3 regions of the Mesorhizobium sp. WSM4810 genome follow, and region 3 is predicted to be linked to each of the others. Evidence: predicted binding sites of a transcription regulator. Region 3 holds the regulator's gene; each other region holds the start of a gene.

Region 1 (3,869 bases), on a different contig from region 3:
GGTGGCCGAGCGGCGAGCCGGCCGCAACGCCTATTATCGCGCCGATCCGCAAGGGCTTGACCCTCTGCTCGGCTGGATCGAGCGTTACCGTGCGTTCTGGCCCGAGCGTATCGAACGGCTCAAGGCGGTTTTGAAGGATATGGACCAATGACGGCAAAACAGCATTCCGACATGGCGGCAGATTCAATCGAGTTCGAGTGCGAGCTTCCAGATCCGCCGGAAAAAGTGTGGCGGGCGCTGACTGTGCCGGACCTGCTCGCGGCCTGGATGATGCCGAACGACATCAAGCCGGAGATCGGCGGCCGCTTTGCCTTTGCCAAGGCGGATGCACCGATCGAGTGCGAAATCCTCGACGCCGAGCCCGAACGCCTGCTGCGTTATTCCTGGCGGGAGCGGCCGGCGCCTGGCGATACAGCGGATCCGCTCACCAGCCCGCTGGACAGTATCGTCACCTTCACGCTCGACCGCACTGTGTCGGGCGGCACCCATCTGCGCATCGTCCACAACGGATTTGCGCGAGTAGCCACGCCTGCGATTGCCGGCGCCGGTTGCCGGGTTTCGCTCAACGCACACAGCCCAAGACAGACCATAGCCGCAAACACGCCTCGCCTCGTCCTGCGCGCGGCCTGAGCAGCACAACGGAGAAAAGCGATGAGCGGTTTTGCCAATCTGGTGCCGATGGTGATCGAGCAGTCGAGCCGCGGCGAACGCGCCTTCGACATTTTTTCGCGGCTGCTGCGCGAGCGCATCGTCTTCATCAACGGTCCGATCGACGACAATGTGTCGGCGCTGGTCTGTGCCCAGCTCCTGTCGCTGGAATCCGACAATCCCGATAAGGAGATTTCCCTCTACATCAATTCGCCGGGCGGCGTGGTGACCAGCGGTTTCGCCATCTACGACACGATGCAGTATATAAGCAGTCCGGTATCGACCGTCTGCATGGGCTTTGCCGCCTCGATGGCCTCCTTCCTGCTGATGGCCGGCACCCCGGGGCGACGCATCGCGCTGCCCAACGCCAGCATCCTGCTGCACCAGCCGTCAGGCGGTTTCCAGGGCCAGGCCTCCGACATCCAGCGCCACGCCGAAGGCATCCTCAGGACCAAGCGGCGCATGACCGAGCTTTACGCGCACCACTGTGGTCGCACGTTCGAAGAAGTCGAACGCACGCTCGACCGCGATCATTTCATGACCGCCGCGGGGGCAAAGACATGGGGCCTTGTCGACCATGTTTTTGACACGCGTAAGAGAGCGGCGTGAAAGGGTAGCCGGCTCATAAGCAACGTCGGTCAGCCGTTCGGCTAGTTTGATCGCCACCGGTCTGGCTTCGGCCAGAGTGCGGCGATACAGTCCGCCGATGTCTGAGATCTCACGCATTTGCTCGCACCGGCTGATTGTCGGTATCGCCGTCGCGGCGATGACCTCCGGCGCGGCGTTCGCCGAAGACAGTTCACCGCCTTCGCAGAACGGCACGCTGCCCGGTGTGACCAACGACTATCGCATCGCCAAGCCGGCTGCCGAACCCGACGAGGCCGTGCCCAGCAACGGCCAGTTCAAGATCGGCGATACCGATGTCAGGATTTCCGGCAGCATAATTTTCGATGTCGGCGCGGGCTCGATGAAGGCCCCCGGTGATAGGACACCTCCATCGGCCTCCATCGCTGCCACAATCTCAAGGCACTCGTGCGCCTGCGGCTCTGAAACGAACAGCCCCGCCGCTGCTTCCGCAAACGGTCGGGGCTTTTTTTGGATCTGAAATCCAAACTCGCCGGGAGTACACTGCCGGCTTTTGATTTCGGATGCTTCGCGGCATTCAGCCGACGATCCGACTAGTAGTCTCTGATTTTAATGGGATCGGCAGGTCACGGTTTGTCGGGCGGCGCAAAACGCCTAGCCCTGGCACTTATGCCTGCCGCGGCTCCAGCGACACGTGGAGCCTCAAGGGACTGTCCGGTGGAGTCATTCCTCTGCTCTCCTTTTCTGTCCATTGCGACTGGTGTCGTCCGAAGCGCATATCGCAAAGCCTGCGGCGTCTCGCAGGCCGCCTTGGGGCGGCGAGGCCATCGAAAGACGGTCGGCTTCGGTGACGTTCGGAGTCTGCCCCCCTGAGCCCGAGACGTCAACAGTTGGATAGCCGATTTACCAAAAACGTGATCGCTTGTGTGGCGAATCCGAAAGTTGCATCCGTTTTGAGCAGCGCGACGTCGGCTGTGGATTACATGAACGCATTTGTCAGGAGCGTGTTCGGCCTTTGTTCTTTCCGCTTGCTCGCCCGCGCGAAAGACGGTTAAAGGCTTGGTCGAGAGTTCTCTCGAAACGGTGGCGAAATTACCTACATAGGGGATGGCCGGGACAACCCGCCATCCCACGAGATTCCAGATCTGAGGCGGCGACCGGCGATGGCCGACCATAAATATCTTTCCATTCGCGGGGCGCGCGAACACAATCTGAAGAATGTCGATCTCGACCTGCCGCGTGACAGCCTGATCGTCATGACCGGGCTGTCGGGGTCAGGCAAGTCGTCGCTCGCCTTCGACACCATCTATGCCGAGGGCCAGCGCCGCTACGTCGAGAGCCTGTCGGCCTATGCGCGGCAGTTCCTCGAAATGATGCAGAAGCCTGATGTCGACCAGATCGACGGCTTGTCGCCGGCCATCTCCATCGAGCAGAAGACCACGTCGAAGAACCCGCGCTCGACGGTTGGCACCGTCACCGAGATCTACGACTACATGCGGCTGCTGTTCGCGCGCGTCGGCATCCCCTATTCGCCGGCCACCGGCCTGCCGATCGAGAGCCAGACGGTGTCGCAGATGGTCGACCGCGTGCTGGCGGTCGAGGAAGGCACGCGTCTGTTCATCCTGGCGCCGATGGTGCGAGGCCGCAAAGGCGAATACCGCAAGGAACTGCTGGAGCTGCAGAAAAAGGGTTTTCAGCGCGTCAAGGTCGACGGTGTCTTTTACGAAATCGCCGACGTGCCGGCGCTGGACAAGAAGTACAAGCATGACCTCGACGTCGTCGTCGACCGCATCGTCGTGCGCGGCGATCTGGCGACGCGGCTTGCCGATTCCATCGAGACCGCGCTGAAGCTCGCCGACGGGCTGGCGGTGGCCGAATTCGCCGACCGGCCGCTCGACGCCAGCCAGACCGGCGAGGATTCGGTCAACAAATCGAAGAATGAGACGCATGAGCGCATCCTGTTCTCCGAAAAATTCGCCTGCCCGGTGTCAGGCTTCACCATTCCCGAGATCGAGCCCAGGCTGTTTTCCTTCAACAACCCGTTCGGCGCCTGCCCGACCTGCGACGGCCTCGGCAGCCAGCGCGCCATCGACGCCAGCCTGATCGTGCCCGACGACAATCTGTCGCTGCGCGCCGGCGCCGTCAGCCCATGGGCGAAATCGACCTCACCCTATTACGTGCAGACGCTCGAGGCGCTGGGCAAGGCTTATGGCTTCAAGCTCGGGGACAAGTTCCGGGACCTGACCGAAGAGGCAAAGCGAGCCATCCTGCACGGCACCGGCGAGCGCGAGGTCACTTTCCAGTATGATGACGGGCTGCGCTCCTACCAGACGACAAAGACCTTCGAAGGCGTGATCCCCAATCTCGAACGGCGGTGGAAGGAAACCGAATCTGCCTGGATGCGCGAGGAGATCGAGCGCTTCATGTCGGCCACGCCTTGCCCGGCCTGCCGCGGCTACCGGCTGAAGCCGGAAGCGCTGGCGGTGAAGATTGCCGGCAAGCACATCGGCGAGGTCACCGAGCTGTCGATCCGCAAGGCCGACCAATGGTTCACCGAGCTGCCCGCCGCACTCAGCGACAAGCAGCACGAGATCGCGGTGCGCGTGCTCAAGGAAATCCGCGAGCGGCTGCGCTTC
Region 2 (3,869 bases), on a different contig from region 3:
ATCCCTATTCGCGCCTGGAGGCGGCCTACCCCGCCGGCGATGCCGACACGTCAGCCAAATACTGGCCGCCGGTGTCGCGCATCGACAATGTCGCCGGCGACCGCAACCTCGTCTGCTCCTGCCCGCCGCTGTCGGAATATCTGGGGGCGGCGGAGTAGACCATGATCCCGAAAAGTGGAATCCGGTTTTCGGACAAGATCATGGTCTAACAAGAAGATAGAAGCCTCAATCAGGCAGAACGCAAGGCCGGCGCGTCGGCCTTGCTCGCCTTGTTCTGGGCGACGACGCGATTTCGCCCGGCGCGCTTTGCCGCATAGAGTGCGGCGTCGGCTTCGGCCAGCACATTGTCGAGACTGGTGCCATCCGTCCCGCCAAAGCCGATGCCGCCACTGACTGTGCTGCGCAACGGACCAAGCTGGGTGGCGACGACTTCCGTGCCGAAGGCGACGCTGATCTTGCTCGCAATGTCGTAAGCCTTCTCTTCAGTCATCCGCGACATGACGAGGACGAATTCCTCGCCGCCCAGCCGGAAGGCGTCGACGCCGGTCCTGGAGTATTTTCTGACGACAGCGGCGAAGCGGCGCAGAACCTGATCGCCAACCGGATGACCGAATACATCGTTCGTCTTCTTGAAATGGTCGAGGTCGAACATGGCGACGGACATGAACGGGCCGAAAATCCGCTCGCCGTAGAATGCCGTCAACGCCCGCCGGTTCATCAGCCCGGTCAATGGGTCGGTCATGGTCTCGGCCTTCAGTTCGATCTGCGCCTGCAAATGGTGCAGGGAGAGCGTCAATGCGCCGAGCCCCGTCATGCAGGCGACCGCCACGGCGGAATTCAACCGTTCGGCCCAGTTGTCGGGCGCAACGCCGAGCACCCATTGGCCCTTGACCAGCAGGACCGCGCCGCAAAGTCCGAAGGACAGCGCACAGACGCCGCTCAGGAACGAAACGACCAGCAATATCCGGCGATCATGACCACCTTTGATCCAGAACATCACCCCGATAAGCGAGAGCAGCGCCGTTACCGTCGCGTAGGTGACGATGAAGCCGACGCCGTCAAAGCCCAGCGACGTCGCGCCTGCGCAAACCGCCATCGCAGCCAGGGTCGGCAAGATGGCGCGCCTGTAGTCATGGACGCCGAGATACTGCATGGCCGACAGGCAGAGGGTCAGAAGGCCCAGGCTGAGAAGCGCAAGTACAATCTGGCAAAGCCAGGGGCTGGGATGCTTGGCATAGTGCCAGAACAAGACCACATGTGCGACGAGCACGAGAATGCCGCACGCCACCGTCAGCACAAAGCGTGCCTGTGGCGCGGTGCACCAGATCGCAAACAGGGTGATGCTGAGGCACGTGCCCGACAGCGCTGCCGCAAGCAGGAGCGAACTGTAATCCAACATGCGTAAGCGACAGCCTCTTCTCGGGTTCTGCCGCATTCTAGGTCAGCAGCAATCCGCGAATACCCTTTTTCGGCCAACCTTCCGGCGTAACCTCCGGACAAGGTTTACAAAGCGTCGATGCCCTCGGCCCATTTCCGCCGCTTGGTTGTCGAATGGTTTTGCAGTAAGAGGCTCTATCCTCGAACGTAACGGGAACCTCCGTCGCCTGCCCGCAAAAAGCGTGGCAGTATCGGGTGGTGATTCGCAGCATCGCAATCCAGGACCAGCATGAACGACAGCAACGATCTTTTCGGCAATTTGGACAAGCAGCCGCAACCGGTTCGCGCCACCGCGCGCCCGGCCGACCCGCTGGTGCAGGCGGCGAAGCGCCCGGCATCCCGCGACGGCAGCGAGAGCTACAGTGCCGCCGACATCGAGGTTCTGGAAGGGCTGGAGCCGGTGCGGCGGCGGCCCGGCATGTATATCGGCGGCACGGACGACAAGGCGATGCACCATCTGTTCGCCGAGGTCATCGACAATTCGATGGACGAGGCGGTCGCCGGCCACGCGACTTTCATCGATGTCGAGCTTTCGGCCGACGGATATCTGGCGGTGACCGACAATGGCCGCGGCATTCCGGTCGATCCGCATCCGAAATTCAAGAAGCCGGCGCTCGAAGTCATCATGACGACGCTGCATTCGGGCGGCAAGTTCGACAGCAAGGTCTACGAAACCTCGGGCGGCCTGCACGGCGTCGGCGTCTCCGTCGTCAACGCGCTGTCGGACCATCTCGAGGTCGAGGTCGCGCGCGGCCGCCAGCTCTATCGCCAGCGCTTTTCGCGCGGCGTTCCGGTGACCGGTCTGGAGCAGCTCGGCGAGGTGCATAACCGCCGCGGCACCAGGATACGCTTCCATCCCGACGAGCAGATCTTCGGCAAGGGTGCGGCGTTCGAGCCGGCGCGGCTCTACCGGATGACGCGCTCGAAAGCCTATCTGTTCGGTGGCGTCGAGATCCGCTGGACCTGCGACCCCTCGCTGATCAAGGAGAAGGACACGACGCCGGCCAAGGCCGAGTTCCATTTTCCCGGTGGCCTCAAGGATTATCTGAAAGCCTCGCTCGGCGACGAATTCCAGGTCACCCGCGAAATCTTTGCCGGCAAAAGCGACAGGCAAGGCGGCCACGGCTCGCTCGAATGGGCGGTGACCTGGTTCGGCGGCGACGGGTTCCTCAATTCCTACTGCAACACCATTCCGACCGGCGAAGGCGGCACCCACGAGGCCGGCTTCCGCAACGTCTTGACGCGCGGCCTGCGCGCCTATGCCGAGCTGGTCGGCAACAAGCGCGCTTCGATCGTCACCTCGGAAGACGTCATGATCTCGGCGGCGGGCATGCTGTCGGTGTTCATCCGCGAGCCGGAATTCGTCGGCCAGACCAAGGACCGGCTGGCGACGATCGAGGCGATCAGGATCGTCGAGGCCGCGATCCGCGACCCCTTCGACCACTGGCTGGCCGACAACCCGCAGGAAGCTTCGAAGCTGCTCGAATGGGTGATCGCGCGTGCTGACGAGCGGGTGCGCCGCCGCCAGGAGAAGGAAGTCTCGCGCAAGAGCGCGGTGCGCAAGCTGCGCCTGCCCGGCAAGCTCGCCGACTGCACGCAGAATGCCGCGGCCGGCGCCGAGCTCTTCATCGTCGAGGGCGATTCGGCCGGCGGCTCGGCGAAACAGGCGCGCGACCGCGCCAGCCAGGCAGTGCTGCCGCTGCGCGGCAAGATTCTCAACGTCGCCAGCGCCGGCAACGACAAGCTGGCTGGCAACCAGCAGATTTCCGACCTGATCCAGGCGCTTGGCTGTGGCACGCGGTCAAAATACCGCGATCAGGATCTGCGCTACGACCGGGTCATCATCATGACCGACGCCGACGTCGACGGCGCCCACATCGCTTCGCTGCTGATCACCTTCTTCTATCAGGAGATGCCGAGCCTGGTCCGCGACGGCCATCTCTACCTGGCGGTGCCGCCGCTCTACTCGATCCGCCAAGGCGGCAAGGTCGCCTATGCCCGCGACGATGCGCACAAGGACGAACTGCTGCGCACCGAGTTCACCGGGCGCGGCAAGGTCGAAATCGGCCGCTTCAAGGGGTTGGGCGAAATGATGGCCGCCCAGCTCAAGGAAACCACCATGGACCCGAGAAAGCGCACGCTGCTCAGGGTCGACGTGATCGATGCCGAGGCGGCGACCAAGGATGCGGTCGACGCGCTGATGGGCACCAAGCCGGAAGCCCGCTTCCGCTTCATCCAGGAACGCGCGGAATTCGCCGAGACGGAAGTGCTGGACATCTGAGCTAACCCGCTCGCGTCGAATGCGGAGTTCCCGGAGTTCTTCGTGAAGGATAAGGCCTAAGCCGCCGCGATCGCCAGCGCGTGACCGCGCGCGTTTTCGCGCAGCGCATCGAGGTGGATCGATTTGACCAATCCGGCGAGATCGCCTTCGG
Region 3 (3,869 bases):
CTGGCATGCGGGGTGATCGTCTATTTTTCGCTTGCCGTCGAACCGGACTTTGCCCAGCCCATCGCCGTCGTGGTCCTTACGGCATTGTGTGCGGCCGTCACGCGCTCACGCCGCAAAACGCACCTGTGCTTCATGGCAGCGTTGCTGTGCGCGCTTGGTGTGCTCGCCGCCAAGGTTGAAACCTGGCGCGCCGGAACGAAGATGCTCGGTTCGGAAATCCAGACCCGGCTGACCGGCCGTGTCGTCAGGCTCGACCAAATGGCGAACGGCCGGATCAGGCTGACCATCGATGTGATGTCGACCGCCCGGCCGACACTGCGTTATGCACCCGAACGTGTCAGGGTGTCGGCACGCAAGATTCCCGCTGAGATGACCGCAGGCTCGGTGGCAACCGGCTATGTGAGGCTTCTGCCTCCGACTGGCCCGGTCAGACCGGACAGCTTTGACTTTTCCTTTGACAGCTATTTCGCCGGTATCGGTGCCAGTGGCTTTTTCCTCGGCAGTCCAAAGATCGTCGTCTCCGAAGATGCACCGTTAACCGCACGCCTTTCTTCGTCGATCGAGAAGGCGCGCGAAACCATCGCCGACCATATCAGGGACAGCATCGGTGGTGCCGAGGGGGAGATTGCCGCTGCGCTGATCGTCGGCGTGCGTGCCGGCATCCCCGAAGAGATAAACGAATCGATGCGGCGCACCGGCATCTACCACATCATCTCCATTTCCGGCCTGCACATGGCGCTTGTCGCCGGCACCGTCATGGGATTGCTGCGCGGCGCCTTTGCGCTGTTTCCCGACTTTTCGTCGCGCCGGCCGGTCAAGAAATATGCGGCTGCTGCCGCACTCGTCTCCATCGCTGCCTATCTGATCTTTTCCGGTATCGTGGTCGCGGCTGAACGCAGCTTCATCATGCTGGCGGTAATGCTTGTCGCCGTGCTGTTCGACCGGGCGGCACTCACCATGCGCAACCTGGCGATTTCGGCCATCGCCGTTATCGTCGTGTCGCCGCACGAGGTGGTCGGCGCAAGCTTCCAGATGTCGTTCGCCGCGACTGCGGCTCTCGTGGGCGCCTATGCCGGTTGGTCCGACTATCGTGCCGACAAGGCCAAGGCGCCGCGACAGCGACGGTCACCGGTCGCTTTCGTCACGCGCAAGCTCGTCGCCGGGGCAGGCACCATCGCAATGACGTCCATCATTGCCGGCAGCGCCACCGCGCTCTTCGCCATCTGGCACTTCCAGCGCGTCTCGCCGCTCAGCCTGTTCGCCAATCTGGCCGTCATGCCGATCGTCACGATCGTCATGTTCCTGGCCGTCCTCAGCGCCTTGGCAATGCCTTTCGGCCTCGACGGCCCTTTCCTCTACATGATGGGCAAGGGCCTGACGGCGATGATTGCAATTTCGGGATGGATCTCGGAGCGTTCGCCGGTCGATGCAGTCGGCCTGATTTCGTTGCAATCGGTTCTGCTGGTGACGGTCGCCCTGGTCATCGCCACGATGGCGACGACATGGCTGCGACTTGCGGCACTTCCCTTTGCGCTCGCCGGCCTGCTGACGATTTCCGAGACGCGCACCCCCGACGTGCTGATCTCGGAGGATGCGCATCTGGTGGCGCTGCCGATCGGCGGCGGCGAACTTGCCGTCAACCGGATGCGTTCGAACGAATTCACCACCGACAACTGGAAACATGCGCTGGTTTCAACAACGATCGTCGAGCCGGAGACATTCGAAAAAGGAGATGTGCGGTTCGACATCGCCGACCCGGCCGACCTGCCACCGGGAGCGCCTTTCACCTGCACTGCCGGCCTGTGCTTGGCCCGGCATCCGTCCGGCGCGCTCATTGCGCTCGCCGACAACCGCAAAACCGCGCGGCCGGCCTGTGCCTTTGCGGATTTGATCGTCATCGACGATGCCACAGCCTATTACAAACCCTGCCGCAACCCGCTGGTTCTCGTCGTCACCAAACGGCAGCTCGCTCGCATGGGCAGTGCCGCCGTCTTCTTCGATCCGCTATCGGCGACGACGCGCGCAGAAATCCGTTTTGCCGTCAGACAGCCATACAGGCCCTGGCATGAGCAGCGGCGGTTTTCGCGCGAGGCGAGGGGCCTGCCGCCATACCTCAGGGCCGAGAAACCCAAGAAGCCTGCCGTTCAGTAACGCCGGATCAGTCCGACGAGCTTGCCCTGCACCTTGACCCGGTCCGGCCCGAAGATGCGCGTCTCGTAGGCCGGATTGGCGGCTTCCAGTGCGATCGAGGCACCTTTGCGGCGGAATCGCTTCAGCGTCGCTTCCTCCTCGTCGACCAGAGCGACAATGATCTCGCCAGGCTGGGCGGTGTCGGCGTTGCGGATGATGACCGTGTCGCCGTCGAAGATGCCGGCCTCGATCATCGAATCACCCTTGACCTCCAGCGCGTAGTGCGTGCCGCCGGTGATCATGTCCGGTGGCACCGAGATCGAATGCGTCTGGTGCTGGATGGCGTCGATCGGCACACCGGCAGCGATGCGGCCCATCACCGGTATGGAGACGGTGGCAACGACGTCGTCGTCATTGCCGGCCGCACGCATGCGCGAAGGCGCCGGCTTGATCTGCCGTCCGAGGCCGCCCTGTCCAAGGCCGCCTTGCCCAAGGCTGCCTTGAATGACGCTCGGCGAGAATTTGCGCGCCGCATTGAGGCCCGGCGCGATCGAATCGGGCAGGCGCAGCACCTCCAGCGCGCGGGCGCGGTTGGGCAGGCGGCGAATGAAACCGCGTTCCTCCAGCGCCGTGATCAGCCGGTGGATCCCCGATTTGGAGGCGAGGTCGAGCGCTTCCTTCATCTCATCGAACGAGGGCGGAATGCCGCTTTCCTTCAGCCGCTCGTGGATGAACATCAGCAGTTCATGTTGTTTGCGTGTCAGCATCGCGACCCCCAACAGAATCAGAAAAACAAACCCAGAACAAACACTATCTGTTCCATTTGTGTTCCGCAACCATTTAAAGTTTAATGAATGTGTTGACGCTTTGTTCAGCGTAGCATCAGCACGCTGCAGGCGGCGCCCGCTGCGGCCGCGGGAGCGAATGGCTCGCGCACGACCAGTCCGTTGGCGTCGGCCAGCATTCTGAGCATCGAGGAATCCTGGATACTGAACGGCGTTGCCTCAAGCGTGCCGGCTTCTTCCTTCACCACCGCGCGTACATAGTCCTGTCTGAGATCGTTGGCCGGCATGGCGGCGCCAAGCCGCGCCTGACGCATGTCCTGGCGGAAAGCGCGGCCGCCGAGCCGCGCCAGCAGCGGCTTCAGAAAGAGCTGCGTGCAGACCAGGCTGGCCACCGGATTGCCGGGCAGGCCGATGCAGCGGATGTCGCCCAGCCGCCCGAACATCAGTGGCTTGCCGGGCCGCATGGCGATTTTCCAGAAATCGAGCGCCATGCCTTCACCGGTCAGCACGTCATGGACGAGGTCGTGGTCGCCGACCGAGGCGCCGCCCAGCGTAACGATGACGTCCGCGCCTGCGGCGACGGCTTTTTTCACCAGCGCGGCGATCGCCTCCTTGCGGTCGGGGGCGATGCCGAGATCGAGTGCGCAGGCGCCGACCGAGCGGGCCGCGGCGGCGACGCCATAGGCATTGGAGGAGATGATCTGGTCGGGGCCAAGGTCGCTGCCCGGCGGCAGCAATTCGTCGCCGGTGGCGATGATGGCGACCAGCGGCCGTTTCACCACGCTGACCTGTTGGTGGTTGGCCGATGCCGCCAGCGACAATGCCGCCGGATCAAGCAGGCGGCCTTTCTCCAGCAGCGCGTCGCCCTGCGAGAAATCGAGCCCGAGGCGGCGGATGTTGCGGCCTTCAACCGTCGGCGCGGTCACTTCGACGATGCCGCCGCCGAGGTCGCGG

The links. Region 3 encodes LexA, which represses DNA repair genes until DNA is damaged. Its sites were predicted from a motif close to TGTTCNNNNTGTGTTCNG; they were not measured.
Region 1: the regulator LexA is predicted to act here: its motif matches at 2,239-2,256, upstream of uvrA (excinuclease ABC subunit UvrA).
Region 2: the regulator LexA is predicted to act here: its motif matches at 1,579-1,596, upstream of parE (DNA topoisomerase IV subunit B).

Annotation. Positions count from the first base shown of each region.
Region 1 covers NZ_JBVVQV010000009.1:74,461-78,329, forward strand. The annotation lists gene AC0L3O_RS15500 (ArsR/SmtB family transcription factor) at 1-151, shown strand, start outside; gene AC0L3O_RS15505 (SRPBCC family protein) at 148-630, shown strand; gene AC0L3O_RS15510 (ATP-dependent Clp protease proteolytic subunit) at 652-1,257, shown strand; gene AC0L3O_RS15515 (hypothetical protein) at 1,304-1,753, shown strand; gene uvrA (excinuclease ABC subunit UvrA) at 2,397-3,869, shown strand, end outside.
Region 2 covers NZ_JBVVQV010000009.1:203,466-207,334, forward strand. The annotation lists gene gcvP (aminomethyl-transferring glycine dehydrogenase) at 1-158, shown strand, start outside; gene AC0L3O_RS16075 (GGDEF domain-containing protein) at 230-1,399, opposite strand; gene parE (DNA topoisomerase IV subunit B) at 1,667-3,718, shown strand; gene AC0L3O_RS16085 (DUF2336 domain-containing protein) at 3,775-3,869, opposite strand, start outside.
Region 3 covers NZ_JBVVQV010000017.1:138,764-142,632, reverse strand. The annotation lists gene AC0L3O_RS23235 (ComEC/Rec2 family competence protein) at 1-2,151, shown strand, start outside; gene lexA (transcriptional repressor LexA) at 2,145-2,897, opposite strand; gene AC0L3O_RS23225 (molybdopterin molybdotransferase MoeA) at 3,002-3,869, opposite strand, start outside.